DNA from 3 places in the Neobacillus sp. NPDC097160 genome. Region 2 is predicted to be linked to each of the others. Evidence: riboswitches for the same ligand, from Rfam matches in the RefSeq annotation. Region 2 holds a riboswitch; each other region holds the start of a gene.

Region 1 (10,542 bases), on a different contig from region 2:
GAAAATAAGACTTTCTTAAATGAATTAATACAGTCTGATGAGGCGAACAAGTTTGTAAAGTATGTCATAAAGGATTATACAAAGTCTCCAGCAAAATTTATGGCTGTCAACAAAGTGGAATGGGAAGATTTACTTCAATCCGCATACATTGGTCTTTTTAATGCGATTCGAAAGATGGATTTATCGCACACTCCGAATGAATGGGTAAGTTACACCTACCTGTCTATTCAGGGGGAATTAAGAAATTTTTCAAGATCTAATAATTCAAACATGATCGTGATTCCGCAACGGATTCGGGAGCTTTATCCAAAATATAAAAGCTTTCATAGTGAGTATTGGATCAGCCATCAAACAGACCCTACCATTTCAGAAACAATGAAACACTTTGACATAAGCAAGGATGATGCCTTTGCCCTTGTTTATGGGATGCAGGAAGTAATTTATCAAGAATACAAAACCATTTACAGCAACAACCGGGACAATGAACCGCTCTTAAACGTAAGAACAAAAGCTCAAAGTGTAGAGGATCAGGCAATTAATAATATTTTGGTGAAAATGTACATGGATTATTTGAATGAAAAACAACGAAAAGTCGTCCATCTTCATTATTTTAGAGGATATAGTAAGACGGAGATTTCCAAAATGATTGGCTGTTCACAGGCCATGGTACACAAACATCTAACGAATGCATTCAATCATATAAGAAAATGTTGTTCGTAAGTCTACTCCCTTTGTCTGACAATCCTACAATACATAAAAAGGAGAGAGGGATCTGTATGTTTACTGTCATAAATAAAAAGAAAAAGTTTGAAGAAGTGTTAGATCAAATAAAGAAGCTGCTGATTACAAAGAAATTGAAAATCGGTCAGAAACTGCCTAACGAAATTGAGCTTTCTGAATCGATGGGAATCAGCCGTTCCTCACTTAGAGAGGCGTTTAAGGTTTTAAGTGTTTTAGGGATCATCGAGGGAAAATCGGGTGAAGGAACGATTATTAAACAGGCTGACCCGGAAAATTTAAAAAATATCATGTCATTAGTTGCCATCTCAAAAGGGTTAAATACAAATGAATTGTTTGAAGTTCGGACTATTTTGGAAATGGGAGCAGTAAAATTTACCGCTGAAAGAAGAAATGAAAAGGATTTACAAAGAATCGAAACCATTTTGCAGGAGATGGACCAATTAAGTTACGAAGACGAAGAAGAGCAGGCTAAATATGACTTTCTATTCCATCAATCTATTGTCTCTGCCTCTCAAAATAAAATGCTGCAAATTTTGGTTGAGGTGATTTCAGATTTGTTAGGTGAACAAATCAAAACAACTAGAAGTGAATTGTCAAGGTCACCAGATATATTGAAACGTTTCCAGGAAGAGCATTGGTTAATCTACAAGGCAATTGTGAATAAGGATTCAGAGGAAGCAGAGCGAGTAATTTCTTCGCATTTAACATGTGCACAAGCTGAACTTATCCAAAAAAAGGTTGAATAGTCCAATTTTTTTTAATAAGGGGGGTTCCTAGAAAAATGCCAAAATGGCTAGAGAAGAAAGACAATCTTACCTTAGGTAAATTACTTAAGGAAGTAGAAAATCAAACTCCACTAAGTACCGAAATACTTAAATCCTGCTATTCCAATGAAAGTAAAGCCCATATCGTTGGAATTACTGGCCCCCCTGGTGCCGGTAAAAGTACATTAGTCAGTAAACTTTGTAAAGCTTTTGCAGCACAAGGCTTAAAGATTGCTGTGGTTTGCGTTGATCCAACTAGTCCATTTACGAATGGTGCTCTGTTAGGTGATCGAATAAGAATGCAAGAACTTGCCAAACTTCCGGATGTTTTTATTAAAAGCCTTGCTACAAGGGGAAATCTCGGAGGTTTAGCAGCCTCAACGGCAGATATTGTCCAGGTCTTCGGCGCTTTTAAAATGGACCTCATATTAATTGAAACAGTCGGAGTAGGACAGATAGAGTTTGATGTTTTGGAAGTCTCTGACACTGTCATACTCGTAAATGTTCCGGGTTTGGGGGATTCATTGCAGACCTTGAAAGCAGGGATTATGGAGATTGCTGATGTTTTTGTCATCAACCAAGCCGATCGGCCAGGAGCTGATGAAAGTGTGAAGGATTTGAGATTGATGGTTAGAGAATCCGGAAGAAAGGATTGGGATTTACCGATTCTTAAGACCGTAGCAACTAGAGATGAAGGGATAAAAGAGTTAGTGGAACAAATTTTTAATCACAAATCCTTCTTGTTACGTTCAGGCTCATGGAAGGAGAAGCGGCAAACAAGAAATATGACAAGATTAAATCATATGATTTTACATTTGCTTACCACTAAAGTTGATGAATTGACTCAAACAGATGAATACATCAAGAGTCAGATTCAAGATGTAAGAAGTGGAAATATTGACCCTTTTACGGTTTCACATGAGATTGTCAATCAATTAGTTTCAAAATAAAAAACATTTTATTTGGAGGTAACTATGGTAAACAATACGACGAATCTAAGCCAAAAGAAACTTTTTGATCAAGAGGTCATTCAGGTAATTGAAGCGCAAAAAGAGCGCTGGCAAGGTAATACAGTAAAAGGAAAAGATGGTGAAGGGAACTATTATTCTGATTCAGGAATTCCAGTTAACCTGCTCTACACTCCCGAAGATATTAAAGATATCGATTACCTGAAAGATATTGGTTTTTCAGGAGAAGCGCCATATGTTCGCGGAGTCTACCCGAATATGTACCGCGGCAGGCTGTTTACCGTTAGGCAAATTGCCGGTTTTGGAACACCGGAGGATACGAATGAACGCTTTAAATTCTTATTAAAAAATGGTGCCACAGGGACGAGTGTTGTGTTGGATCTTCCTACAATCCGCGGCTATGATTCAGATGATCCGGAAGCTGAGGGGCACGTTGGAGCGGCAGGGGTTGCTATTGACTCAATTGAAGATATTGAGGCGTTGTATGAGGGAATTCCTATTGATGAAATTTCCAGCAATATCGTCACCCATCTCCCAAGCACAACGGTCGTGTTAATGGCTATGTTTGCGGCAATGGCAGAAAAGAAGGGAATCCCTTTAGAGAAACTTTCCGGCACCAATCAAAATGACTTCTTAATGGAAACAGCAATTGGAAGTTCGCTCGAGGTTCTACCGCCGAAAGCTTCTTTTCGATTACAATGTGATGCCATCGAGTATGCCAGTAAGAATCTTCCTAGATGGAATCCTGTAAGTTACAATGGCTACAATTTACGGGAAGCCGGAACAACCGCGGTTCAAGAAGTTGCCTGTGCCATTGCCAATGCCATTGCGACTTCAGAAGAGTTAATCAGAAGAGGGAATAAAATTGATGATTTTGCCAAACGATTATCATTTTTCTGGAATCTATTTAATGACTTCTTTGAGGAAATTGCCAAATGCCGTGCCTCTAGACTTGTGTGGCATGAAGTGATGAAGGACAGATTTAATGCGCAGCACCCTAAATCTCATCTTATGCGATTCCATGTTCAGACAGCAGGAATTACGTTGACAAAGGTTGAACCGCTCAATAATATTGCCCGATCTGCGATTCAAGGACTTGCTGCTGTATTAGGCGGTGCCCAGTCCTTACATGTTGACTCTTATGATGAAGCATATTCCGCTCCAACAGAAGAATCCGCACTTATTTCAATAAGAACGCAACAAATTATCCAAGCAGAAACGAATGTAGTAAATACCGTTGACCCGCTGGCTGGTTCCTATTTTGTTGAAAAATTAACACAAGAAATGGCCCAGCGAATTCGCGATTATATAGCTGAAATTGAATCAAGGGGCGGCTTGGTTTCGGTGGTGGAAACAGGCTGGTTGCATCGTGAAATATCTAATTTTGCCTATGAAATGCAGAAGGATATTGAGAGTGGCAAGCATAAAATTGTTGGGTTGAATTACTTCCCTACAGAACAGAGTAAAACAAAAGTAGAAGTGTTTAGGTATCCTGAATCTGCCGAGAAGCGCCAAAAAGAAAAATTAGAAAAACTCCGTCAAAAGAGAAATCAAGAAAAAGTCGAGCATGCATTAAATGTGCTGCGACAAAAATGCCATGAAGATGTTAATCTCATGCCGTATATTAAGGCAGCCGTGATCGAATATGCCACTTTAGGGGAAATTGAAGAGGTTTTTCGTGAGGAATTTGGGTTATGGCAGTTCCCATTAGCTTAGGATTCAGGTCAATCAGGAAAATAAAAGGAGGACTTCTATATGCAAGTTAAAGTTGTAATGGCGAAATTAGGTTTAGATATCCATTGGCGCGGTGCTTTGGTCGTTTCTAGAATGCTGCGGGATGAGGGGATGGAAGTGGTGTATTTAGGCAATCAATTTCCTGAACAGATTGTGGATGCAGCGATTCAAGAAGGTGCGGATGTTATTGGATTAAGTACACTCGGTGGAAATCATTTGACATTAGGGCCAAAGGTTGTCCAAATAGCCAAAGAAAAGGGTGTTGAATCCTTAGTGATCATGGGCGGGGTCATTCCTGAAGACGATATTCCATTACTGAAAGAGGCCGGCATTGCAGAAGTATTTGGCCCTGAAACTAGAATTGAAAGTATTGCCGATTTTATCCGATCCAACGTAAAGCACGGCGTTTCCTAAAGAATCGAAGGTGGTGAGAATCTTCCTCACCACCTTTGGCAGCCAAGAATTTTATTTAGCTAGAAAATTTTTAAGATACGGAAGTCAAATTAAACGTAAAGGGTGAACAATAAAATGCAAAAAACTGCTCTTTTGCAGCAATGGCCGCCAAAATATGATACTCAATATATCCCGGATGTGAATGAAAAATTTTGGTATAAAGACATAGAAACCGCTTCGAAAGAGGAACTTGATGAGTTGGTATTTTATAAATTAAAGAAAGTCATGGAGTATGCTTTTAAACATTCTGATTTCTACAAACGAAAATGGAGTAAAGTAGATTTTCATCCAGATGATATTAAGAGTTTAAAAGAATTTGACCAAGTTCCGATCACGACAAAAGCAGAGGTACGACAAGATTTACTGGAGAATCAGCCGTTTGGTTCAAATGTTTGCATTCCTTTTTCTGAAGTACATCGGATTCAAGGAACTTCAGGAACAACTGGAAAACCAACTGTCTTTTCCTTTGGCAAGGATGATTGGGAAAGGATTGCCCATCAGCACGCCCGAATTATGTGGAGTTTTGGAATGAGACCCAGTGACTTAGTGTTTATTGCCTCACCGCTTAGTCTCTATATAGGAAGCTGGGGAGCTTTAATTGGTGCTGAAAGGCTCGGGGCAAAAACCTTTCCATTTGGCGCAGGGCAGGCAGGGCAAACAGAGAAAGCAGTATCTTGGCTTAAGGAGGTAAAACCGACAGTATTTTACGGTACTCCCTCCTATGCTTTGTATCTAGCAGAAAAGGCCAAAGAATTAGGAGTTGACCCAAAAGAATTCGGTTTTAGAATATTGTTTTTTTCAGGTGAACCTGGAGCGGGAGTTCCCTCTACTAAGAAAAAAATTGAAGAGACCTTTGATGCCATCTGTATAGACTCTGGGACAATGGCAGAAGTGACGCCATGGATGAGCAATACAGAATGTGAGCATCGTAAAGGGGTTCATTTATGGCAGGATGTCGTTTATACAGAAGTAGTCGATCAACAGAGCAAAAAACTAGTTCCATACGGGGAAGAAGGAGTACCGGTATACACTCCACTGGAAAGAACCTCTCAGCCGTTAATCCGCTATTGGTCCGGAGATTTAACAACTTGGACTGATGAGCCTTGTCCTTGTGGGCGGGTCTACCCAAGACTGCCTAAAGGTATTTATGGCCGGATTGATGATATGGTCACTGTTCGGGGTGTAAATGTGTATGCAAGTTTATTGGAAAATGTAATAAGAAAAATTGACGGGCTTGGTGAAGAGTTCGTTATGATTGTTACCCGGGATAATATTATGGACGAAGTAACAATCCAATGCGAAACGTTGGGGACCAGAAGCAATCAAGATCTAAAAAAGCAAATTTCTAAGGAACTCAAACGCGAAGTCGGGGTTACATTTAATATTGACCTACTTCCAATCGGCACATTGGAAAGAACCCAATTTAAAGCGAAGCGAGTCATTGACAAACGAAACTTTAAGGAATCGTAGTACCTCCTTCATGTAAATGAATTTTTCGAAGGGTAACACAATCCATTCACTACTAATCTATTATCTATTTTCAGGAGGCCATTATGAAACTCAAAGGAAAAGTTGCTATTATAACGGGTGGAGCAAATGGGATCGGCAAAATTACGGCTAAGAAATTTTTGCAAGAAGGTGCCGCTGTTATCATCAGTGATGTGAATCCAGATGCAGGACTAACAGCAGTCAACGAGTTAGAAGAATATGGATCTATTACATTTATTCAATGTAATGTGACAGACTCAAAGCAAATTCATTTGATGGTAAATGAAACGGTCGATAAATATGGAAAAGTTGATATTTTAGTTAATAATGCTGGAATTACGATTGATGGATTGCTGACAAAAATGGACGAGGGATCATGGGAAAAGGTAATCTCTGTCAACCTAACTGGTGTGTTTAAATGTACAAAAGAAGTGGTTCCGATAATGATAGAGCAGGGAGAGGGAGTCATCCTTAATGCTTCTTCAGTAGTTGGAATTCACGGCAACATCGGTCAAACAAATTATGCTGCAACAAAGGCTGGTGTCATCGGATTAACAAAAAGTTGGGCAAAAGAATTTGGACCAAAAGGAATCCGTGTCAATGCAGTAGCACCTGGGTTTATTGTTACTGATATGACTGCTAAAGTACCACAAAAAATACTCGATTTAATGGAGGCCAAAACTCCTTTACGTAAGTTGGGTAAACCTGAAGATATTGCATCTGCGTACTTATATTTAGCCTCTGATGATGCGAGTTTTATTAATGGTACTATTCTTAGTGTTGATGGAGGTCTTGTCATCTAGAGAAACAAAAAGAATCGATTAGAGATCTAAATTTTTTAAAGGATTGCTTTTCCGCTTTAAAGCAGAAAACTATACAAATGTTAAAATTTATATAATAATAGACTTAACAAAAAATGAATAATGGAAATAGGTGCTAGTGAGTCTTTAACGACTTTTAGCTTAAAAGGGAAGTTGGTGAGAAACCAACGCGGTCCCGCCACTGTAAATGGGAGCAACCTATATTTTGTCACTGTCTAATTGGATGGGAAGACATAGGATGCGATGATCATGAGCCAGGAAACCTGCCTAATTCTTGTGCGCCAATAAACCTACGAGGATAGGGAGGTGTTGAGGCTAGTGCCCTATTACTTTTTATGAGTAATGGAAATCTAATCGTACCAACATCTTCATTAGTATGGAGATGTTTTTTTATTGCCACTAGCAGGACTTCTTTTTTGTTACTTACATTTTAACTACACAGAAAGCAGGGAGAAGAAACATGAAGAAATGGTATGCACTATTATTTGCCGTATTATTAGCAGTAGGAGTTTTAGCAGGCTGTGGGGAAAAGAAAGAGCAAGTTAAAGAGGACAATACTACTGGTGTTGAGAAAAAAGCGGAAGTTGCCTTTCCAGTTACCATTAAAGATGCATCAGGGAATGACGTCGTTTTAGAAAATAAGCCTGAAAAAATCGTCTCTTTGATCCCAAGTAATACGGAAATTGCCTACGCGTTAGGTGCTGATAAAGAAATTGTCGGTGTTTCTGATTTTGATAATTATCCTGAAGAGGTAACGAAAAAAGAGAAAATAGGCGGTATGGAAGTTAATCTTGAAAAAATAATCTCTTTACAGCCAAATTTAGTATTAGCCCATGCCTCTACTGCACATAATTCTGAAGCAGGCCTTCAGCAGTTAAAAGATGCCGGAATTGCCGTCCTCGTTGTGAATGATGCACAAAATTTTGACCAAGTGTTTGATTCTATCAGTATGATTGGTAAAGCTACTGGAGAAGCGAAGAAAGCGGACGAGCTTATTCAAGGGATGAAGGAAAAATTAGCTGAAATTAAGGAAAAGGCAAAGGACATAAAAGAAAAGAAAACCGTATTTATTGAAGTATCACCTGCGCCAGATATTTTTACAACTGGGAATAATACGTTTATGAATGAAATGTTAACCGTGATTAATGCCGAAAACCTTGCAAACGATCAAGAGGGCTGGATCCAGCTTGATCAAGAAGAGATCATTAAACGAAATCCGGATGTAATCATCACTACATATGGCGGCTATGAAGAGGCAAAACCAGCTGAGCAAGTGTTAGGCAGAAAAGGCTGGGAAAATGTCAACGCAGTAAAAAATAAGCAAGTAATCGACGTAGATTCCGATCGAGTGACACGCTCAGGTCCTAGAATCGTTGAAGGAGTAGAAGATCTTGCAAAGGCTATTTATCCAGAAGTTTTTAAATAATAAATATGTAGCTTTTCCATTAGCAGGAATTTTTCTGTTGATCTCTATGTTACTTGGTATCTCCATCGGAACTGTTTCGGTTCCGGTGGGGACGATTATTCACATTATCATGGCAAAGCTATTTGGGTTTCTTTCACTTGATTCCATTGATCCGATGTATACGAGTATTGTGTTGAATATTCGCCTGCCAAGGGTGATATTAGCGGGTCTTGTGGGAGCGTCCCTTGCAATTGCGGGGGCGGCATTTCAAGGTCTGTTAAGAAATCCGTTAGCTGATCCGTATACATTAGGGGTCTCATCCGGCGCTTCCGTCGGGGCGGTTCTGACGCTGTTCTTTCATTTATCTATCCCATTTATCGGGATATTCACATTGCCATTACTAAGTATCCTATTTTCTTTTTTGACCATTTTCCTCGTTCTTGCCTTTGCCAGGAAAATTGAACGGTCCATGAGAGTAGAAACGATTATTTTAACAGGAATTATTTTTAGCTCCTTTTTAGGCGCCTTTATTTCACTTATGATTGCACTAACAGGAGATGAGTTACGGCAAATTATTGGCTGGCTCTTGGGAAGTGTATCGATGAGAGGCTGGGAATACATAAAAATTATTTTGCCGTTTTTTGTCATTGGGTCGGCCATCCTGATGCTTAATGCAAAGGAATTAAATGCAATGTCGTTTGGGGAAGAGAGAGCACACCACCTTGGGGTCAATGTTCAAAAAAGGAAGCTCATCATTTTATCAGCCGGTTCAATTTTAACAGGAGCTGCGGTTGCCGTTTCCGGAACGATTGGATTTGTTGGGCTGGTCATTCCCCATCTTTCAAGAATCTTGTGGGGGCCAGACCACCGCTACCTTCTTCCGTTATCGATCCTGACAGGAAGTGGATTCTTAATCTTAGCCGACCTTCTGTCGCGAACGATTATTTCACCTACTGAATTACCAATTGGGGTGATAACCGCTTTAATTGGGGCGCCGGTATTTGCGGTGATCCTGCTGCAGAGAAAAAGGATGGAAAGAAGTTGATAGAAAATGCTCAGTGTTCAGCACGTTTCAGGTGGATATGGAGATGAGTCTGTATTAAAGAACATTTCGTTTGATGTAAATCAAGGGGAGTTGTTCGGGGTATTAGGGCCAAATGGCAGCGGAAAAACAACTCTGTTAAAAATGATTAGCGGGATCTTGCCGATTAAACAGGGTGAGATTTATATTAGCGGAAAAAAGCTGCAGGAATATGGCATTAAGCAGCTTGCGCAAATGGTGGCGGTTCTTTCCCAGCATTCTTCCCAAACATTCTCCTATACTGTTAAAGAAACCGTATCACTTGGAAGATATGCGCATCAAAAGGGCTGGTTTCAAACCTGGTCGGATGAGGATGAAGCGGTCGTCCAAAGGGTAATGGACCAGACCGGCATTTCCTCCTTTCAACATAAAAATATACAGGCGTTATCAGGCGGTGAAAAGCAAAGGGTATTTCTTGCCCAGGCCCTTGCCCAAGAGCCGGAAATCCTGCTATTGGATGAACCGACAAATCACTTAGACCTATCGTATCAGAAAGAATTGTTAGACCTTTTAAAGTTATGGACAATGGAAAAAGGATTAACTGTAATCTCGATCTTCCATGATTTAAATCTTGCTGGATTATACTGCGACCGCTTGCTCCTGCTCGAAAAGGGGACCATTAATATAAATCATATTCCTAACGAAGTTCTTAAAGAGGATCGAATCAGGGATGTTTATCATACAAAAATTCAAAGGCATCCCCATCCAAAGGTGGCTGCACCGCAAATGGTGTTACTGCCTGATGTAAAACAGGAAATGGAGCATATTGAAATCACTGAAGCAATGGTATGCGTTTCAAGTGAGTTTATCGAACTAGAGTCTCCAGTTCCTTTAAGAACCATGTCTTCGGGCGTGGTTGGCTCAGGGACGGGCTGGCATCAAACATTTGTCAATCGTCATGTGAGTAAGGAATATAATTGTGATGATCATCGGGCGGAGATGGCTGACTTTTTAAAAACAAAAGGCTTTGAACCGTCGGCAACAGTGGGCATGATGACAGCGGTGTATCTCGAGGATGTGTTTTACCAGCGATTCGAACAGGAGGATTTCTCGATCTTTGTGGTTGTTACCGCCGGGGTGGGAAATG
Region 2 (10,542 bases):
TTTTGTATGTAGCCGGCATGACAGCAATACAGCGATTGAAAATCATAGGTGAGCAGCCTGCGAATGGAATCGATAATGATCGGAATGGATTCGCTGTCCATTATGACCTTTGTCTTCGTAGCAACGAACAAATCTCCAGAAAATAATCGGCCCGTTTCTTCATCAAGAATTGCGACATGGTCATCGGCATGGCCTGGTGTATAGATGACTTTCCATTCTCGACGACGTGATTGAATCATATCTCCAAGTGGTAAGGCATTAAACTCTGACCGCACGCCCCAGGTAATTTGGCGGTATTTCGGATAGGGACAAGCCTCCGCACAAACACTGATCCCCTTTGGATGGACATAGATGGGAACATTGCTTTTTTCCTGAATCCAGGGGGCTAAACCAGAATGATCCTCATGGCTATGCGTTAAGGTCACTAACTCAAAGTTTTGATTTTCATAAAAAGGTATGAGGTCTGCTTCAAGACACTGTGGCCCAGTATCAATTACCATTCCATCTACTAAAAAAGAATAAACCGTTCCTAATTTAAGTCCTGATCGTTGAACATTCCCCTCGACACACATAACGTCCTCATTCATTGACAATTGTATCATGACCGTTCATCTTCACTCCTTTTTCATGGGTTAGATTAAAGGATTACCGCCCTTTGGGTAAGTAGCTAGACAAATAGAAATAATTCACCGTTTCAATTTTTTGAATTATCTATTTAATGGTAAACAAAAATGAATGAATAATCAATCATTTAGTAAGATCCATATTCAAAGCTTGGGTTTGTACGCAAATTACCCCCGATTGATGACCAGGTTCTTTAAGTTTAAAAGAATCCCTCTCTTTTCTATGTAATGAAACTGTAATACTAATCTATCGATTTGATTCATAGAAATAGAAACTAATCAATGATTCACGAGAAATCAACTGGGAGGAATAAAACCATGAAAAAACTAATTGCCATACTAACAATAGCAGCAACACTCTTATTTGCTTCTCCAACCCTTGCTTATACTGTAAAAAGTGGGGACACGATGACAAAGATTGCAAATGAAAATAAGCTAACTTTAGATGAGTTAACTAGACTTAACCCGCAAATCGAAAATATTGATTTGATCCATGTTGGACAAACCGTTTATACAAATAAATCAGAAGAGCATCCTACAAAACCTGAAATAGTAATAGGGTATTCAGAATATGAAATAGATCTGCTTGCTAGATTGGTTAGAGCTGAGGCTCAAAGTGAGCCCTATCAAGGAAAAGTGGCTGTTGCCTGTGTGGTCCTAAATAGAGTGGATAGCCCGTCCTTCCCTAACACGATTAAAGAGGTTATTTATGAAAAGGGGCAATTCCAGCCGGTTCAAAATGGTCAGATCAATAAATCTGCTGATGAGGATTCTATTAAAGCTGTACACGAAGCATTAAATGAGAACCGGAGTGTTGCTGCTGGTTCGTTATATTTCTACAATCCCGCCATCGCTACCAGTCGTTGGCTCGATTCAAGGGCGACAACTCTAGTGATTGGGCGACATGTGTTCAAACAGTAATTTTTTGTATAAAAGAATAAGAAAAACCGGGCAAAAAACCGCCCGGTCCTTGGTTAGAAATTATCTATTACACCCTTGATAATTCTGTATCGAAAATGGATACAACCTTTTTCTTACATGATTCTGGAATTCCAAACAGCTGCGGATGGAAGAGGGCGGCTAGTAACTCAATTCCGTCTACCAATGTGGTACTTGGCCTTGTAAAGTAATCTGCATCTGCAAGATAGACTGCCTTGTTTTTTACTGCAGTCAATTCGCTCCACCCAGGTTTACTTGTAAGCTGATCGATTTCCTGTATCGATCGTTCCACCTGAAAACCGCAAGGCGCAATGACCAATACTTCCGGATCATATTGTTGTACTTTTTCCCAAGGAGTCACTACAGAGTAACCTGCCGGATTGGACAACATATCCACACCACCCGCCAAAGAGATTTGGTCAGGAATCCAATGCCCACAATTATAAATTGGATCTAACCATTCCATAATCATCACTCTTTTCGGTTCTACTTGGTGTTCACGAAGTTTGTCAGTAATTGCACGTACTCTCTTTTGTAAGGAAGCTAAGAAATCAAGGCCAACCTTTTCTTCTCCAAGCTCTGTTGCAATGGTTAGTGCATTCTGATATACATCACGCAGCCTTCGCGGTATTAATGGCACAACTTTTGGTTGCTTTTTAAGAGAGCCAATGGCTCTTTGAACAACAGAGGTGCTAATTTGACATACGTCACATACATCTTGTGTAAATACAAGATCAGGTTCTATCTCTGATAATAATTCCATATCCACATAATATAAACTTTTTCCCATATTAGATGATTCTGTTACAAAAGTTTCAATTTCTGCACTTGAAAGGTTACGTCCCTCGAGATGAGTACGAACAACTTTTGGTTTATCCGATGGACATTCAAACGTGACTCCATTCAGATGTCTTTCTAGTCCCATTTCATAAATCATATTGGTAGCGGCGGGTAAAAACGAGCATACCTTCATTTAGACAACCTCCTCAAGTTAAAGTCTATTATTATTTCATTACCAAAAATTTTAATCTCCAATCAATTGTTCCTACAGCAATTGATTTCTTAACCACAAATACTTACCCATGAATCGATTAGTTATTTTGAGTAGATCTCAGGATAAATGGCTTTTGCAAATTCCTCCAGTCCTTCCGCCAAACGTGGTCCTGGACGATTGACGATTTCGGAATTCACATCATAAACGCGCTTTTCCTTTACCGCAGTTACATCCTTCCAAGCAGTACGGATGTATACTTGTTCCGCTGGATTGTCGATATAATATCCATAGGTGGTGATGATCACTTCGGGGTTAAGCGGGATCACTTTCTCTTCCGTTAATTGCAACCAGCCATCCATATCACCAGCTACATTTTTGGCATGGAGCATTTCAATCATCTCATTCATAAACGTACCTTTACCTGCTGTCCAGAGAGTAGGATCGATTTCTAGCCAGACTATAGGCTGCTCTTTTTCTTGGATATGACTAACTTTCGCTACAATCTCAGCAACCTTAGTCCTCATCTGATTGATTATAGCATCCGCTTTTTCTTTTGTTCCAGTTGCTTGCGCAATCAGCCTAATCGTATCATACACTTCGGCAAATGAATCGGAAGCAGGAATCACGGCAACCGTAATACCTGCATCACGCAGCTGGTCAATCCGGCCGCCAGCCGCTCCGATCATCGTGCTATCTGCAAGGACAAGATCAGGTTTTAAGGAGAGAATCTTCTCCACATTAAACTCTTGTCCTCCAACCCTCTCTTTCCCTTCTACCTCTTTTGGATAGGTATCATAATCACTGACACCGATAATTTCATCCCCTAATCCCAGTGCAAAAGCAATCTCTGTATTGCTGGGTAGCAGCGACACGATTCGCTCCGGTTTCTTATTTATCGTTATTTCAACGTCTGTTGCATCTTTAAAAGTGAAAGGATAAGAGGTTTCTTCTGGCAAATTGTCCTTTACTGAATCATTGGCAGATTGACCTTTCTCTTGAGAAGTAGCTGCCGCCTGTTTTGCGGTATTTGTACCTCCACACGCTGTTAGTAAACCCATTGCTAAAAATAGGGCAAATAGTAATGTATAAAACTTGTTGTTCTTCATCATGATTTCTCTTTTCTCCTATTTTTGTACTAATAACATCTCAACAAAAAAAGCTCATCAATTGTAGATGAGCTAAAGCGGCATAAAGATTGTAAAAATATAGAAATAGATCATTTCTGTTATATGCCGTTTAACTTCTCACCTCCCGAAGACGTAAAACGATGGAGTATAGGTAGGTCTACTGGCTTGTGCGTCATCTTACTTTGAACCCTTCCCAGAACAGTCGCTATTCACGTAGCTGTTCCAGTGGCATGCTCATTTCATCAACACTTACAGTTGCGGGGACAGCTCTGGATTTCACCAGATTCCCTATTAAGTCGAACATCGACACCATATATTCTTCCGAATATTCAATTTTTAAATTTATTTAATAATACCTCATTTTAATAGGAGTAACAAGCAGTTTAATCTATTATTTTACTTTTTTATGGTTTTTTTGGTAATTCCATTCAGAATAATAGAAATGGTCTAATCATATTATTTCTTAATTTTTTTTGATAAAAAGGGCTAGTAAAGTGGCGCATTTCATAGTTTTATCTGTACTCATGACATGATTATTCTCCATGATTGAATTACAAAAAATTCGAACTTCACTTTATGCTAATAGTTATTGACACTAAAGATAAACCATTTCTTAACAGTTAAAATACAATCGTTTTATTATGATGAACAATAATCCTGTCTTCCAGATGCCATTTAACAGCCCGCGCTAATACGCTTCGTTCAATAGAACGACCCATTTTTTTAAGTGTATCGACATCAGAACGGTGATCGACTCGAGCAATGTCCTGTTCAATAATTGGCCCCTCATCCAGATCATTTGTTACAAAATGTGCAGTCGCCCCGATTAATTTCACCCCACGCTCATAAGCGCGTTCATACGGTCTTGCGCCAATAAAGGCAGGTAAGAAGGAATGATGGATGTTGATAATCTTTTTAGGATTAGCTGCAACAAATTTCGGTGTTAGAATTTGCATGTATCGAGCTAAGACAATCACATCAATATCGAATTCTTCAAGAAGATGTAGTTGTTTTTCTTCCACTTGGTCACGAATCTCTTTATTTGCCGGAATATAATAGAAAGGGATATTTAAGCCTTCCACCACATCCCTTGCCGCTTCATGATTACTGATGACTAAAGCAATGTCTGTCATTAAATCGCCGCTTTGCCATTCCCATAAAAGTTCTAACAGACAATGCATTTCCTTCGATAGAAATATCGCGGTTTTTTTCACTTTGTAAACAGGAGTTAACCGCCATTCCATAGAAAACTTCGATGCGATTTCTGTAAATTGTTCTGCCATTTCGTTTTCTTTCTCTTTTAAAAAAGGGCATTCAAACTCAATCCGAATAAAAAATACCCCGCCCTCCGGATTGATGGAATACTGACTGGACTCAATGATATTAGCATCAAAGGAAAATAAAAATTGGGAAATTGCTGAAACAATGCCTGGCTGGTCTGGGCAGCTGACTAATAAACGCCCACGATTTTGATTTCGCATTTTAAATTGTTCAATTTGATCTTTTATAGAGGAGTTCATTTTTTTAAATCCCTTTCCATTAATTAATGAAACCCATTATACATTAGACCAGCCTAGTTTGTTAAGAATTTTCACAAAATTAATAAATTGTAAACTGCGTGAAGAGTCTGTAAATATCAGATAAGGAATATGTCAGAAAATTATTGATACGATTACGTTGTGTTAAGATATGGAAAATCAGCTCTTTTTTCCATTGAATGCTTGTATGATATTACTGTATCAAAATTTCAAGCGATCAAGGAGGAAGACTAATGAAAGATTTTAAGAAATGGTTATTTGCTTTGATGTCTGCAATGATGGTGCTTGGAGCCGCAACTGCATGCTCTAACGCTAGTACTGATCCGAAAGATACAAATACAGAACAAACGGATGATGGTACTCAAACTGATACAGAAGATGGTTCTGAAACGAAAGATAATTCTAGTGAGTCTGGTCAATAAAAATAATTTCGAGAATGAATTTTAAAAAAACCATGATAGTGTTTAACGGGTTTCGTTAATTTTCACAAACATTAACAATGCAAAATTAAAGGACTATCAAAATGTTTGTTTGATAGTCCTTTTTTATTGATTTGGTGCTATTTTTTCAACAATTAATAAGGCCATCCAAGAAGGAAGACCCACACATTTATTTAGTGAAACTATTTTTAATGTCCATTAAATACTTTACAATGACAGCAATACCGCCAACGTAATAAAAAATGACTAGAGTCCAGTTAGTAGGATCCATTGGAGCCATAGCTGCTAGAATGTTCAATGGAAGAACGTAGTATAAAATATCCTTTAAATAATCTAATACAAAAGCTGTATCGAAAGATCCCTTCCCAAATGATTTAAATAGAGAGATAAGAAGATTAATGCTCATTAGTCCAAAAACAGCCCACATTGTATAAAGCATCCAGCCTGAAAGAGTTAAGTTCATTATGATCACCTCCTTTCTACATACTATTCTAGAAACAGTGGACAGGTGAGAATAAAGTAACATCAAAATTAAAAAAATTCTCAAGGCGTGTCATGTACTCTCAGATATGGTCTCCTGCGACTTTTTTCTCCTACTCCAAATAAAACAACTGGAGGAACAATGAGGTTGTAAATTATTTGAACGAACAACAAAAAAATTACATTAACGCCTGCTGGTGAAATTTTATACGGGATGGTAAAAAAGTAATTATCTCTAATAAACGAGACTGAAAACGAGCTTCAAGAGCAAAAGAGAATGATTCAAGGGGACTTAAAGGTGGGTTCTAGTTTAACAATTTTCGAATATATTCTTTCTAGTTCTCCTACCTTAGGCAAAATGCTTAATAAGCCATCCAATTAATCGGATGGCTTATTCTTATCAAATATCCTACCATTGACCACTATTGAATGGCACATGCATCAGCCAATAATTCAACCAGATGCAAAACTTCGGTGTCATTTGCTAAATTACTTCGTTCTACACCCAATCTCATTTGTAAAAGGCAGCCAGGGTTGGAGGATACGATTACCTTTGCTTTTGTATTAGAAACATTTTTCATTTTATGATCTACTATTTCCATAGATTCATCAAAATGGAGGAGATTGTAGATGCCGCCTGATCCGCAGCAATCACTGCTACGTTCCATCTCAACATAAGTAATGCCGGGGATTGAACGAAGAATCTCTCTAGGTTCCTTGCTAACACCTTGAACATTACGTAAATGACATGAATCTTGGTAAGTAACAATTTTATTAATCTCTTTTTTAAAAGGCAATGGACCAAGCTCACCGAGAACTTCCGAGATATCCCGGGACCTCTTAACAAAGGACCTCGCTCTCTCTAGCATTTCTGAATCATCCTTGAATAACTGATCATATTCACGAAGCATCGCACCGCAGCCGCCTGCATTATTAATAACATAAACTGCACCAGTTGACTCGAATGCCTCAATATTAGCACGGGCTAATTCTCTAGCCTCACCCATCAACCCCTGATGTGCGTGTAACGCACCGCAGCAATTTTGCTGTTTTGGTATAACTACCTCGCATCCAACATGTTGAAGCAATTCGATCGTCAACCGATTCATTCTCGACATAACCGCATCCATAATACATCCAGGAAAAAAAGCGACCGACATTTTTTTCCTGCGTTTAGCTGGATATATCTTCCCAAATTTATATCTCTTAAAGGGTGATTCAATTTGCGGGAGCGTTTTTTCAAATTGTCCCATCGACTCAGATAGTTTATTTATTACTCCAATTTTCTGAACTAGCTTATTTACCCCCGTTTTTTGATAAAACCAAAGCGCATTCCCTACCAGCCTGAGTCGCTTTTTATGAGGGAATAGATGAAGAAGGACCGCATTTTGGAACGTGTTACCCCTCTTACCTTCTGCAAGCCGTTCATCTACGCGCTGGGTTGCCATCACCTCTTTGGCTGATTCATATATTTTTCCATAAGGAACATTTACCGGGCAGGCCACTTCACAGGAACGGCAGCCAAGGCATAAATCAATCGACGATGCTAAATCCGTCCGCACATCAATTTTCCCCTCGGCTGCGACCTTAACAAGATTGATTCTACCTCTGGGCGAATGGGATTCTTTCCCCATCGTTTGAAAGGTCGGGCAAACAGGTAGACAATAACCGCATTGAATACACATATTTGCGGCTTCATACGTTTGATTATGTAACATGGAGGCATACTTTTTATCTTCTGTATGACAAAGGAGTTTTTCCATCTAAATTAATACCACCTTTGTTTGGTTAGGCTCCGGAAAAATTTTCCCTGGATTCAGGATATGGTTCGGATCCCATGCCTCTTTAATAAGTTTCATAAAGTGGATCCCTTCTTTCCCCAATTCCATCTCCATATATGGGGCCTTTAACAAGCCAATTCCATGTTCTCCTGATAATGTTCCGCCCAGTTCAACCGCCGCTTCAAAAATCTCACTGATTGCTGCTTCGGCCCTCTTCATTTCCTCGATATTACGTTTATCCGTAATGATATTCGGATGAAGGTTCCCATCACCGGCATGGCCGAAGACAACGAGATTAAGCTGAAATTTTTCACGAATGGCATGGAGCCGCTCAATCATGTTCGGGATTTGACTTCGTGGCACGGTCGCATCCTCAGAAATTTTCGTCGGACCCATTTTAGCAATCGCCGGAGAAACCATTTTTCTCGCATGCCAAATTTTATCGCGTTCCGTTTCATCTTGAGCAACGAGTATGTCCGACGCATGTTGCTTCCTGCAAATCTCGGCACATTTATTGATTTCATCTTCAATTGCCGCTTTATGCCCATCCACTTCAATGATCACAATGGCTTCGGCATCAACAGGGAGGCCACTCTTCGTGTAATTCTCCACTGCCTGGATGCAGGCATTATCCATTAATTCCATCGCACTCGGTAAAATGCCGGAGGATAAAATGTTGGTGATCGCATGCCCTGAATCAATTAATCTGTGAAAAGACGCTAACAATGTTTTTCTGGCCTGTGGCTTAGGAATGAGTCGCAAAATGGCTTCGGTCACAATGCCCAACGTACCTTCAGAGCCAACAATTAATCTTGTTAAGTCATATCCAGTGACATTTTTCACCGTTTTTCCGCCAGTTCGGATTATTTCTCCTGTAGGTGTAACGACTTCTAATCCAATCACATATTCCTTGGTCGTTCCATATTTCAACCCTTTTGGCCCGCTGGAATTCTCAAGCAGGTTGCCCCCAATGGTTGAAACATGGGAACTACTGGGATCCGGTGGATAAAATAAGCCACATTCCTCCGCTTGTTTGTGAATGTCACCTGTGATGACACTTGGCGACACAATAGCAAGTAAATTTTCCTGATCAATGATTAGTTTCTTTGGAAATTGCGACATATCCAGAACAATCCCGCCCTCAACTGGAAGCGGCCCCCCGCTTAAGGAAGTCGCGGCGCCTCTTGGATAGATGGGGATTCTGTGTTCGTTTGCCAGTTTTAAAATCGAGGAAATCTCTTCTTTGTTTTGGGGCTGGACGACAAGGTCGGGTAAATATTCCCCAAAGGAGGCGTCAAAGCTATATGAATACCGATCAGCTAATTGCGTCAAAATGCGCCGCTCGGGAATGATGGATTGAATAGACTGAATGATGGCTTTAACATCCATTTTTATCACTCCAAGTGATTTTTTGAAAAAACTGGGGGTTGTGCATGTATCACTCTACGTCGGGCATTATTATGGTGGTTCATAACGACCATATTAGACTGGAAATCCCCGAGACGGTCGTTATGGCGGGGTTCATAACGACCACAATAGACAGAAAATCCCCGAGACAGGCGTTATGACGGGGTTCATAACGACTATAATAGACTGGAAATCCCCGAGACGGGCGTTATGACGGGGTTCATAACGACCACAAAGCCTTAATATCTCAAATAACGGTCGTTATGAATACCTTAATAGACATGTTCACCAAAATTAGGCCTTTATCGTACTCAAACTCCAGGCAGGTCCCAGCTCAACACGCTGTCCAATCCCTTCCTTAAGGGCTTTTTCGTAAAAATACTTTGCAACGACAATATCGGCTGCGGCAAAACCAACAGACTTAAAAACAGTAATCTCGCTCTCGTCTTCCCTTCCCGCTGCCCGGTTGCCGATAATTTCACCTAATTCAGCATGAATCCGGTCCTCGCTAAATTTCCCTTCTTGTATCGGAATTAGTAAATCTCCTGCCTCTTTGGCTGTGGCATCCCTTGATTCAACCACTACTTTCTGAGCCTGAGAAATCACACATGTTGGCAGCTCACGCATCGATGGTTGATAGGAGCCGATAGCATTGATATGCACACCCGGAGCTACCTCTCCCGTAAAAACTGGAGTGTCTGAACTTGTGGAAGTGACAATGATATCGGCACCATCGATCGCTTCGTCTGGGTTATCAAACACAGAAGCCGTAACTGGAAAAAGTCTTTCAATATGAGCGGCAAACTCCAAAGCCTTCTGTTTACTGCGATTATTTAGTTTCACCCTCTCAATATCCCTTACCGCCAAAATTGCCTGCAATTGTCCCAGAGCCTGTTCCCCGGTTCCAATCATACTGAGAGTCTTTGAATCCGGTCGTGCCAAATACTTTGTGGCCGCACCTGATAATGCCCCGGTTCTCATCACCGTTAAATAGGAAGCTTCCAATAATGCCAACGGCTCGCCAGTTTCAATATCCATAAATAAAACAACCCCATTAATGACCTTTTTGCCTATTTTTCGATTATTTGGAAAGGTACTGACGTATTTCATTCCCAGACAACCAACTTCCTCGGCACTGGCCGGCATAAAAATGGCATTCCCACCAGATTTACTTACGGGGAGAATTGTTCGTAAGGGAGTGTTCGTTCGTGCT
Region 3 (10,542 bases), on a different contig from region 2:
CTTCCATGTTATTTTTTGGAGATAACAGCAAAACTGCCTCCACTTTTAATCTGATTTTTATCGGAAAGTACAGTGTTGGAGTAGAACCTCGGTCTATAGGCACTGATTTCATGCCCGTTTGAAAAATCTCTCTTATCTGCTGCTGATCCACATCCGGCGCTTCAAGCAGTTCCTTTCTTGCTTTGATTTCGACCATTCCCGGGGTATCATTGAATACTTCATGATTTAAATAGGATTCATATTTTTTAGTGAAGGACATTGTCTTCCCTCCTTTTGGATTGTATAGTTAATAAATTATAAACACTGGCAAATTGATAATGCAAAGTGGAAGCAGAGAACGTTTTTTTGCATCCCCATTTTGAATCCCCTATAATTGCAAAAAAAATTTTTTTAATGAAGGTGGCTTACATGAAACAATACACAAATATTTTTCTTGGAACTGCTTTTTCAAGCAATTCACCAAAAGATGTACAAATTTTAAAGGACTATCTTTTCTGTATTAATGCAGAAGGCATGATTGAAAAAGTCGTTGCCCCGGAAGATGCCGACTACCAACCTTTATTGGATGCCTATAGTGGTGATGAAACCTTTCATCGGTTAGCTGAAGGCCAGTACTTCTTGCCTGGTTTCATCGATTTGCATGTGCATGCACCGCAATGGGCGCAAGCTGGAACGGCATTAGACATCCCGCTCTATGATTGGTTAAACACGTATACCTTCCCAATTGAGTCTAAATTTGCGGATGTAGCTTTTGCGAAAAATGTCTACCAAGATGTCGTAAGCACCCTGCTCGCAAACGGAACAACGACGGCGCTTTATTTTGCCACGGTTCATAAGGAAGCCAGTTTAGTGCTTGCCGAGATTTGTGCCGGAAAAGGGCAGCGCGGATTAGTGGGGAAAGTGGTGATGGATAACCCTGAACAAACGCCCGACTATTATCGCGACGCTGATGCACAAACGGCCATAGCGGATACCGAGGAATTTATTTTAGCAGTCAAAGAATTAGCTAAGCGGACGAAACAGGGCGTTTACCCAGTTGTGACTCCGCGCTTTATTCCCAGCTGTACCGACGAGGCGTTAAAAGGTTTAGGAGAATTAGCGGCAAAGTATGATACATATGTGCAATCACACTGCAGCGAAAGTGATTGGGAGCATGGGTACGTCCGGGAGCGTTTTCGGAAAAATGATGCGTTTGCCTTACATGATTTTGGTCTATTACGTGAAAAGTCGGTCATGGCGCATTGCAATTTCTTAGGTGATCAGGATGCGGACTTATTTACGGAAACGGGTACTGCTGTATGCCATTGTCCGATTTCCAATGCTTATTTTGCTAATAGTGTTATTCCCATTGCCCGTCTGCTTGCTAAAGGTGTAGAGATTGGGTTAGGGTCTGACATTTCCGGCGGTTTTTCACCGAGTTTGTTTGACAACGTGAGGCAAGCGGTGATGTCATCGAGGATGTTGGAGGATGGTGTGAATACTGCCCTTCCTGCTGGAGATCGCGGTGTGCCAAATTCCCGCATCACTATTAATGAAGCGTTCTATCTCGCTACTGCCGGCGGTGGCGAAAGTGTCAGCCTGCCAATCGGACGTTTAGTCCAAAACTATGCTTGGGATGTTCAAATCATTGATACGACGTTCGAAACGGCCAAATTGCCTCTCTATGATGCAAATGAGGATTTACATGATATTTTTCAAAAAATCATGTACTTGGCGCGGCCGGAAAACATTTGTGAAGTCTGGGTGCAAGGCGAAAAAGTTCATTCACGGTAATTGTTATTTGAAGGCTGTCTCCGGGCAGCCTCTTTTTTGTTTTGAAGATAGCTAGTTTTAGGTTTCGCAAATAAAGCGGGGGTTTCGCAAATAAACTCGGTCGTTTCGCAAATAAATCGGGGAGTTTCGCAAATAAACTCGTTAGTTTCGCAAATAAATTTCTTGTAAGAAGACAGAAATTGCGAATTCCGGTAAAAATAACGTTTCTAGTGGATGATTTAGTGCTATCAAACCGGCCCTGGCATTGATTCGCTGATATAATTGAATATTCGCTGATAAATCGGTCGGATTCGCTGATATATTTGATTATTCGCTGATAAATCGGTCGAATTCGCTGATATAGTTTATTTCCTAAACACCGTACCTACTTAGAAGTGCCTTTTTCACTGAATTGGAGCCCTTTTCGGCTCTCTGAATCTATTTTCGGGTTCCTATAGCCTCGATTGGAACCCTTTTTGATCCTCTAAATCTAATTCCGGGTTCCAATAGTCTTGATTGGAACCCGCAATAACATATTAACCGCCAATAGACTAATCCTATAGTTTAACAGATTATTTATTTCCCCAATAGTAGGAATATTTATCTGAATTAAATAAAAATTCAGATACTATTTAGCGTTGTTTCTGTTCTTAGGACAATGCTACAGTAAAGCTGCATACGCTTTCAGGTATCATTGTTTAATCATCTAAGATTGATTTTTATACTCAATTATCTAAAAAGGAGGATTCAAAAAATGAGAAAAAAGGGTTTCGCAGTTACCTTGTTCATTGTTCTTTCCCTTGTGGCTGTTACTGTAGTCGGTGCAAAAGCATTATACGAAACAAAACCTGTCCCCACGAAGGATAGACATTCAATTTCGGAAATTGTCCATCCTAATGCCAAATGGGAAAAAGTCACTACTGGCAGCGGCTTCATCGAGGGGATTAATTTTGATCGAAATGGCCAAATATGGATGGTCAGTCCGGCTACCGGGGAAATCATGAAGGTCGAAAACGATCAGGTTAAAATCGTTGATAAAAATACCAATAAACTTCCCGTTGGCGCAATGTTTCATAAAGATGGACGCCTCTTTATCACGGATGTTACAGGCGAACTTTATGCATACAACACCACTACAGGAGAACGCACCTTGATTGTAAATTCCTACAACGGTAAGCCGTTAAACGGCCTGAATGACCTGGTATTCGATGAATCCGGCGGACTTTATTTTACCGAGCCGATGGGGTCTAGCGCAACAAAGCCAATCGGGCGTGTCTTCTATCTGCCGCCGGGAAGTTCCGAGCCCCAGCTTTTTCAAGAAAATATTGCCTACCCAAATGGGATCGCCATCTCGGGAGACGGGCAGCGTGTCTATATCTCTGATTTTGCCACAAATCGAATTATCTCTGTTCCATCTAAAAATGCCAAAGATTCACGTGAAGTAGCGTTTGTTTTCGGGCAATTTGAGGGTGGAATCGGCCCAGATGGACTTGCAGTTGATAGCGAAGGCAATCTATATCTTGCCCATTTTCAAGCGGGAGAAATTGCCGTTCTTGATGCCAGCGGATTTAAATATGGCACTATCCGCTTACCTGAAGATGCAGGTACCTTTACCACTAACCTGGCTTTTCATGATGGCTACCTATATGTAACCGAGTCATCTAAAAACGTGGTTTGGCGTATTAAGGTGAAAAAGGAAGGATTGCAGCCTTTCGGATTACAGTAGATCATCATATGATCCTCTATAAATCTCTCGGTTTTTCTTGGGCTGTCATTAGGACAGCCTCTTTTTTGATTTATATTTAGCCATGGTAATGTAGTACGTACCAAAAAGGATGCCTTTCGAATGTGTTTCCAGTACCGGACATGTAATAATGAATCTTCTATACCAACCTGGGGGCGAAAGCGTCTCTTAAAAAAAGAAAAACCACAGTACAACGTGGTTTTTTTACCTCATTCTTCGACCGCATCGGGGTGTGACCAGCGCGGAAATCGAATCATAAAAGTAGTCCCCTGTCCGACATGGCTTTCTACCGATATCGTCCCTTTCATTGCTTGAATAAGTTGAAACGAGATTGTTAGACCCACACCTGTTCCTTTTTCCTTTGTCGTATAAAAAGGCGTCCCTAATTTGGCAAGCTGGTCTTTTGTCATTCCCTTGCCGCTATCAATGATGTTAATCATGATTTCGTCATCCTTCTCCATCGCCTGAACATGGAGATCGCCACCAGTCCTCATCGCTTCAATGCCATTTTTCATAATATTGACTAAAACCTGCTTCATTTCACTTTTATTACCTTTCATATAAAGGGAATCTTGAATATTCATGTGAATGGAAATGTTTTGGATATTTGAATAAGAGGTCATGAGTGCGACTGTCTTTTTAACCTCGTCCGAAACATTGACAATTGTCAAACCTTCCGTATTCGGTTTTGCCAAGGAAAGATAATCATTAATAATCGATTGCGCATGGTCAAGTTCTGCTAAAGCAATCTCAATATAATGCCTCTGGGCACTTTTTAAATTATCGTCATCATCCATTAACTGTAAAAAGCCGCGAACAGATGTTAACGGATTTCTGACTTCATGGGCAACTGAAGCGGCAAGCTGACTAATCACATTAAGACGTTCATCCTTTTGCAATTTTTCACGCATTTCCATTTGCTGATTGACATTTTCCATGACAAATACAACCATCACTAAGCAAATCCAAGTGATGAAATAAAACACCACCATAAAAGGAATTTGCTCTATTTGATTTTTTGTAAATAGCGTGAGGATCACGATAATCGTGTTAACCCAAAACACAAAACTAACAAACATCAGCTTATTTTTCTTTTTAAATGATTCATATTGATTGCGCATTAAAATGAAAACTGCACAAGTGAGTGAGTAATTGACTAGAACGACATAAAAGCCATCCCCGCCAATGATAAACCGGTACCCTAACAGAACCACCGCTGTGAATAAACCTGGAATAGTCCCGCCATACACAAAGGCGATAATAAAGGGCACAATTCTAAAATCATACACATACTCCTCGGAAAATTTTACAGGAAATGACATCGTTAGAATGAGGATGAGAATTAAAATAATGGTCAGTTTTGAAAAGGGCTTTCTACGCTCGAATTCCTTTTCATTAAAAAATAAATGGTAAACAAAAATAGGTAAGAGGACAATCACTACTTGATATAAACCCACTTCAACACCAATATTCATTGAAAATCTCCTTACCTTCATAATCAAGACAAAAACTATTTATTTTTTACCAAAACCATTACAGAGGGAACATTACAGGTAATTTATACTATTATTATATTAATTTTTATGAATCGTGTAAATTTTTTTAAAAAGGGCGCAATGGCCTAGATTTTGTTTCCCTTTCCGAAAATACTTGAAATACGAAACTATTTATACTATGATTGATTTTAGTTTCTTAACTACATATTGTTATGTTTTTAGAAAATACAACTATATATTGTATTTACCTTAGGTAAAGATGCCGCTAGCGGCTTAATAGGGAATCCGGTGTGAATCCGGAGCTGCCCCCGCAACTGTAATTGCTGACGAAATGAGCAAACCACTGTATGAGAAAGTTTATGAAAATAGACGCTGATATGGGAAGGGCTCAGGAGTAGAATGAAGCATAAGTCAGGAGACCTGTCTTTCTTAAGTAGTTTCACTTCTTCGGGGATTGAGAAGATGAACGGTGGCAGCAAAAGGCAGGAAATCTACTTTTTCCTTTTGTGTAGTGATCCGTTTCATCCACTCGGAGATCCCGAGCGGATTTTTTGTCGTTTCGGGGGTTGATTGTGACACAAAACACTATTGTTTTTCCAGGAGGAATGAAACCATGACTACAAAAATAAAAGATGAATTTCATCTGCTAGTAACTTCTATCAAACAAGCGGCGGAGAAATATCAGTTGGATACAACGATGCTGGAAAAGCAAATCAGAGAATTGGCTGCAACAGGGGCAGCGGCCAACCGGCAAGCGCTGCTCTATGCCGTCAATCAGATTGCGATGGATCAGCCCGATTGGACCTTTGTCGCCGCCCGATTATATTTGAATGAATTATATCAGGAAGCGGCAAAGAACCGGGGATATGACCGCCAAGCAACGTACGGTGATTTTTTCCAGCTAATCAACCAATTAACGGAAATCGGCATTTATTCGAACAATCTACTAAACAGCTATTCGAAAAACGAAATCGATGAATTAGCTAAAGAGATCGACCCGGAGCGAGATACCCTTTTTACATACATCGGGTTATTTTTACTGGCAGACCGCTATCTGGCGCAAGATCATGAGCGAAATGTATATGAACTGCCGCAAGAGCGCTTTATGATCATCGCGATGACGATCATGCAGAATGAGCATCCCTCGAAACGCCTACAGCTTGTGAAAGAAGCCTATTGGGCATTAAGTCATCTCTACATGACCGTTGCGACACCGACATTAGCGAATGCTGGAAAAAGCTTTGGCCAGCTCTCCTCGTGTTTTATTGATACCGTTGACGATTCCCTCGACGGCATTTATTTAAATAATTGGGATATCGCCAGGTTGAGTAAAGATGGCGGCGGTATTGGACTCTATTATGGAAAAGTCCGCGCCCTTGGCTCCGATATTAAAAAATTCAAAGGGAACTCTTCGGGGATTGTGCCGTGGATTAAGCTCGTCAATGGTACTGCCGTCAGCGTCGACCAGTTAGGGCAGCGGCAAGGCGCCATTGCCGTGTACTTAGATGTGTTCCATAAAGATATCATGAACGGCTTTCTCGTTTTGAAAACAAATAATGGCGATGAACGCCGCAAAGCCCATGATATTTTTACCGGGGTGGCTATACCCGATCTTTTTATGAAAAAACTTCAAGAAACAGACGAGAAAGGAAGAAGTATCGGTGAGTGGCATACCTTTTGCCCCCATCAAGTGAAGCAATATATGGGCTGGAGAGATGAAAACGGGACCCCACTTGGACTCGAGGATTTTTATGATGAAACCGACAGGCACTTTTTTTCTGAAAAATACGAGGAAGCCGCGGCCCATCCGTTGCTGCCGCGGAAATCGTACCGGGCGATGGATATCATGGCGCGGATTATGGTGTCCCAGTTGGAAACGGGGACCCCGTATATGTTCTATCGGGATGAAGTGAACCGGCAAAATCCCAATAAGCATCTTATTGGAGCGGGGCGCACCTCGATTTATTGCAGCAACTTATGCACGGAAATCGCGCAAAATATGTCAGCGACAACGATTGTCAACGAATACCAGGATGAAGATGGGAACATCGTCATCGTTCGGAAGCCCGGTGATTTCGTGGTTTGTAACTTGTCTTCTATTAATCTCGCAAAAGCGGTGCCGGCTGGGGTGCTAGAGCGATTGATTTGCATTCAAGTAAGAATGTTGGATAACGTGATTGACTTAAATACCATTTCGGTTGGACAGGCTCAGATTACCAATCAAAAATTCAGGGCCATTGGACTTGGAACGTTCGGCTGGCACCATCTGCTTGCCCTTAGAAGCATTCACTGGGAGTCAGGGGCCGCAGTCGAATTGGCCGATCACCTGTATGAGGACATTGCTTACTATACGATTCGGACTTCCAAGGAGCTGGCCATCGAAAAAGGGACGTATCGGGAGTTTCAAGGATCTGAGTGGCAAACAGGGGCGTATTTTTCGCGAAAAAATTATCGTTCTAATCGGTGGCTCGATTTAGCAACGGAGATTGCGGAAAATGGAATCCGTAACGGCTGGCTAATGGCCGTTGCACCAAACTCCTCAACGGCGAAAATCGGCGGCTCCACAGATGGGATTGATCCGATCTATTCGGTTGAGTATGCCGAGGAGAAGAAAAATTTTAAATTCAAGGTAACTGCCCCGGACTTGAATCATCGAACATATACCTATTACCGCCGGGCAAGACATGAACTAGATCAAGTATGGAGCATTAAACAAAACGCAGCCCGCCAGCGTCACATCGACCAAGGGATTAGCTTCAACCTGTATGTTCGTCATGATATCAAAGCCAAGGATTTACTTAACCTGCATATGGAAGCGTGGCAGCATGGGCTAAAAACGACGTACTACGTCAGAAGTACATCGCAGGCAGAAATAGCCGAATGTGAGGCATGTCAAAGTTAGCATTGGTTTTGTTTTTTAATAAATTTAGCAAAATACGCAGGAGGTTTCTATTAATGGATATTCATGCTCCCTTATCAAAAATAAAATTGCTAAACCCGGAGTTTCCTAATAAATCAACAGGGATCATTAACGGCGAGTCATCCGGCCTGCTGAACTGGAATGATATCGCCTACCCGCAAATGTACGATTTGTATCAAACTTTATTAGGAAACTTTTGGAAGGCGCAAGAAATTAATATGCAGGATGATATTAAACAATGGGACCTGCTCAGCGCGACGGAGAAAGATGTTTTTTTACGGATCAATACCCAGCTTGCCTCGCTTGATAGCCTGCAAACACCGACGATGACGCAAGTGATGGATTATGTGACGGATTCCAGCTTTAAGGCGATTTTTGCTGTCATTGCTCAGCAGGAAGCGGTTCATAATGAATCCTATTCATATATTCTGAGCTCACTTGTTCCTTTGAGCGAACAGAATGCCCGGTTCAATCAAGCGAAAAGTGACCCAATCGTACAGGAGCGAAACCATCTGATTTTGCAGGCATATGAAAGCTTTCGCCAGAACCCCACACCACAGCATTTATTCCAATTAGCGGTGAACTCGATTAATCTCGAGGGGATCTATTTTTATGCAGGATTCGCTTTCTTCTATCATCTTGCCGGTCAGCAAAAAATGCTTAAGACAAGCACAATGATCAGCTATATCCAACGGGATGAAATGCAGCACGCCTACTTCATCTCCCAGTTTATCCGGATTCTGTTAACAGAACATCCTGAATTGAATCATCGGGAAAATATCGACTATGTCTATCGGGCGATTGGAAAAGCTGTCGAGTTGGAAAAGAAGTGGGCTCATTTCATTTTGCGGGATATAAACGGAATTGATTTGGACGAGTACGATGGATATACAGAGTATCTTGCAAATAAACGCTTGCGCCAGCTTGGTTTAGCGAATCTATATGAAGAGCGAACCAATCCAATGCCCTGGATTCATGTGTTCAGCGATGAAATGATGAACGGGACCAAATCGGATTTCTTTGAACAAAAGTCGCGAACCTATGCGAAGGTGTCGCAATCGAATAGTTTTGATGAACTATGAATATTGCCATCGTGTATACCTCTAAAACAGGGCATACGGAAGAACTAGTCCATTGCATAAGGGATTTATTTTTTGAGAATGAAATAAAGGTACATCTATTTCGGGTTGAACAGTTTCCTTTGCGGGATTTATCGGCATTTGATGGGGTCATCATTGGAACTTATACATGGGGAGATGGAGATATTCCGGGTGAAATGCTCGCGCTATATCACGCTTTTGAAGCGGCGGATGTCAAGCATGTTGTGACAGGTGTAATCGGCACAGGCGATAGCTTTTATCCCCACTTTTGCGGCGCAGTTGATGCCTTTCGCGACATGCTCTATGTTCACAGTCGTTTGGAGGTCACACTGAAGGTCGAGGTTGCGCTGCAAGCAACAGATTTTGCTCGCTGCCGGAAATTCGTGGGGGTATTTTGGAATAAACTTGATAATGGTGTCAGGCACCATTTGGAATTAATTTGAAACTGGTACCTGACACCAAAATTCAGTGGTAAGGATCTAACAAAAGTTCGTTTTAGGAGGAAAGTGTGAATGAATGGATTCATTAAGGGGGCATTGGATTCATTTCTGGTAAAAATCCCGAATGAAATGCATCCATTGAGAGGTATTGGATTCATTTCTGGCAAATTTTCCAGAGAAATGAATTCATCAAGCTAATGAAGACCAAAACCCTACTCCAAAGCCCGCAAAATGGTCTTCATAAAGCCAATGAAGACCAAAACCCTGCTCCAAAGCTAGCAAAATGGTCTTCATCAAGCCAATGAAGACCAAAACCCTGCTCCAAAGCCTGCAAAATAGTCTTCATCAAGCCGTTAAAGACGTTTAAGTCGTAATCCGCACATATTGGAGCTCATCCCTGATAGGATATCCTCACTCAAAGTTTTTCAACAAGGAACCTTGATTAACATGTCCTTCAAGACCCGCACCGGAGGCAATGACCCTAAAAGTGAAGAAGAGCCAACATGCATGTTGGCTCTTCAAAAAATGACTATGGTTTAGTTCAGGCACCGACTGCATTTTTTCCAGTGGATTTAACATGATACATGGCGGTATCCGCACTTTTTAATAGGGATGAAGGGGTATCGCCAGGTTTAGCTAAGGCGATGCCAATGCTGGCCGAGATCTTCAAATCATGTACATTCATTTGTAGCTTCTTCAAGATCTCCGTCGCGATGTCAATGGATGTTTCTTGATCTGCCCCCACTAACAAGACAATAAATTCATCGCCCCCAAGGCGGCCTACAAACATAGAATCATTGCAGCAGTGTTTTAACCGATTCGCTACTTCTATTAATATATGATCGCCCTCTTCGTGACCATAGGTATCATTTACTTTTTTAAATCCGTCTAAATCAACAAACAACAGGGAAACCGGTTGACTTCCATGCAAATTTTTGGATAATTTTTCCATGAAATAATGGCGGTTTGGGAGGCTTGTTAGAGAATCATATAAGGCTAAATGCTTTAATTTTTGATTCAAGCTATGTAGCTGCATTTGTTTTTCGGTTAGTTTTTCCGACAATAATCCAACACCAATTGCACACAAAAA

What was found. Region 2 has a riboswitch for cobalamin ahead of ACIQXV_RS11965 (ABC transporter substrate-binding protein). Riboswitches for the same ligand answer to the same signal wherever they lie in the genome.
Region 1: another riboswitch for cobalamin. It lies ahead of ACIQXV_RS09940 (ABC transporter substrate-binding protein); the one in region 2 lies ahead of ACIQXV_RS11965 (ABC transporter substrate-binding protein).
Region 3: another riboswitch for cobalamin. It lies ahead of ACIQXV_RS01235 (ribonucleoside-diphosphate reductase subunit alpha); the one in region 2 lies ahead of ACIQXV_RS11965 (ABC transporter substrate-binding protein).

What each region holds. Positions count from the first base shown of each region.
Region 1 covers NZ_JBIWDU010000006.1:23,748-34,289, forward strand. Annotated here, with positions in the region: gene ACIQXV_RS09905 (sigma-70 family RNA polymerase sigma factor) at 1-720, shown strand, start outside; gene ACIQXV_RS09910 (FadR/GntR family transcriptional regulator) at 777-1,487, shown strand; gene meaB (methylmalonyl Co-A mutase-associated GTPase MeaB) at 1,523-2,455, shown strand; gene ACIQXV_RS09920 (acyl-CoA mutase large subunit family protein) at 2,480-4,189, shown strand; gene ACIQXV_RS09925 (cobalamin B12-binding domain-containing protein) at 4,229-4,621, shown strand; gene ACIQXV_RS09930 (phenylacetate--CoA ligase family protein) at 4,736-6,130, shown strand; gene fabG (3-oxoacyl-ACP reductase FabG) at 6,214-6,951, shown strand; cobalamin riboswitch at 7,063-7,254, shown strand; gene ACIQXV_RS09940 (ABC transporter substrate-binding protein) at 7,430-8,395, shown strand; gene ACIQXV_RS09945 (FecCD family ABC transporter permease) at 8,361-9,419, shown strand; gene ACIQXV_RS09950 (adenosylcobinamide amidohydrolase) at 9,426-10,542, shown strand, end outside.
Region 2 covers NZ_JBIWDU010000007.1:134,075-144,616, forward strand. Annotated here, with positions in the region: gene ACIQXV_RS11950 (MBL fold metallo-hydrolase) at 1-602, opposite strand, end outside; gene ACIQXV_RS11955 (cell wall hydrolase) at 942-1,544, shown strand; gene ACIQXV_RS11960 (ABC transporter substrate-binding protein) at 1,612-2,535, opposite strand; gene ACIQXV_RS11965 (ABC transporter substrate-binding protein) at 2,658-3,662, opposite strand; cobalamin riboswitch at 3,817-4,013, opposite strand; gene purU (formyltetrahydrofolate deformylase) at 4,304-5,203, opposite strand; gene ACIQXV_RS11975 (hypothetical protein) at 5,455-5,643, shown strand; gene ACIQXV_RS11980 (hypothetical protein) at 5,831-6,124, opposite strand; gene ACIQXV_RS11985 ((Fe-S)-binding protein) at 6,564-7,904, opposite strand; gene ACIQXV_RS11990 (FAD-binding oxidoreductase) at 7,905-9,311, opposite strand; gene ACIQXV_RS11995 (ornithine cyclodeaminase family protein) at 9,624-10,542, opposite strand, start outside.
Region 3 covers NZ_JBIWDU010000001.1:285,204-295,745, reverse strand. Annotated here, with positions in the region: gene ACIQXV_RS01255 (sigma-54 interaction domain-containing protein) at 1-259, opposite strand, end outside; gene guaD (guanine deaminase) at 409-1,773, shown strand; gene ACIQXV_RS01245 (SMP-30/gluconolactonase/LRE family protein) at 2,507-3,478, shown strand; gene ACIQXV_RS01240 (ATP-binding protein) at 3,706-4,971, opposite strand; cobalamin riboswitch at 5,233-5,433, shown strand; gene ACIQXV_RS01235 (ribonucleoside-diphosphate reductase subunit alpha) at 5,606-7,894, shown strand; gene ACIQXV_RS01230 (ribonucleotide-diphosphate reductase subunit beta) at 7,948-8,994, shown strand; gene ACIQXV_RS01225 (flavodoxin domain-containing protein) at 8,991-9,455, shown strand; gene ACIQXV_RS01220 (GGDEF domain-containing protein) at 9,994-10,542, opposite strand, start outside.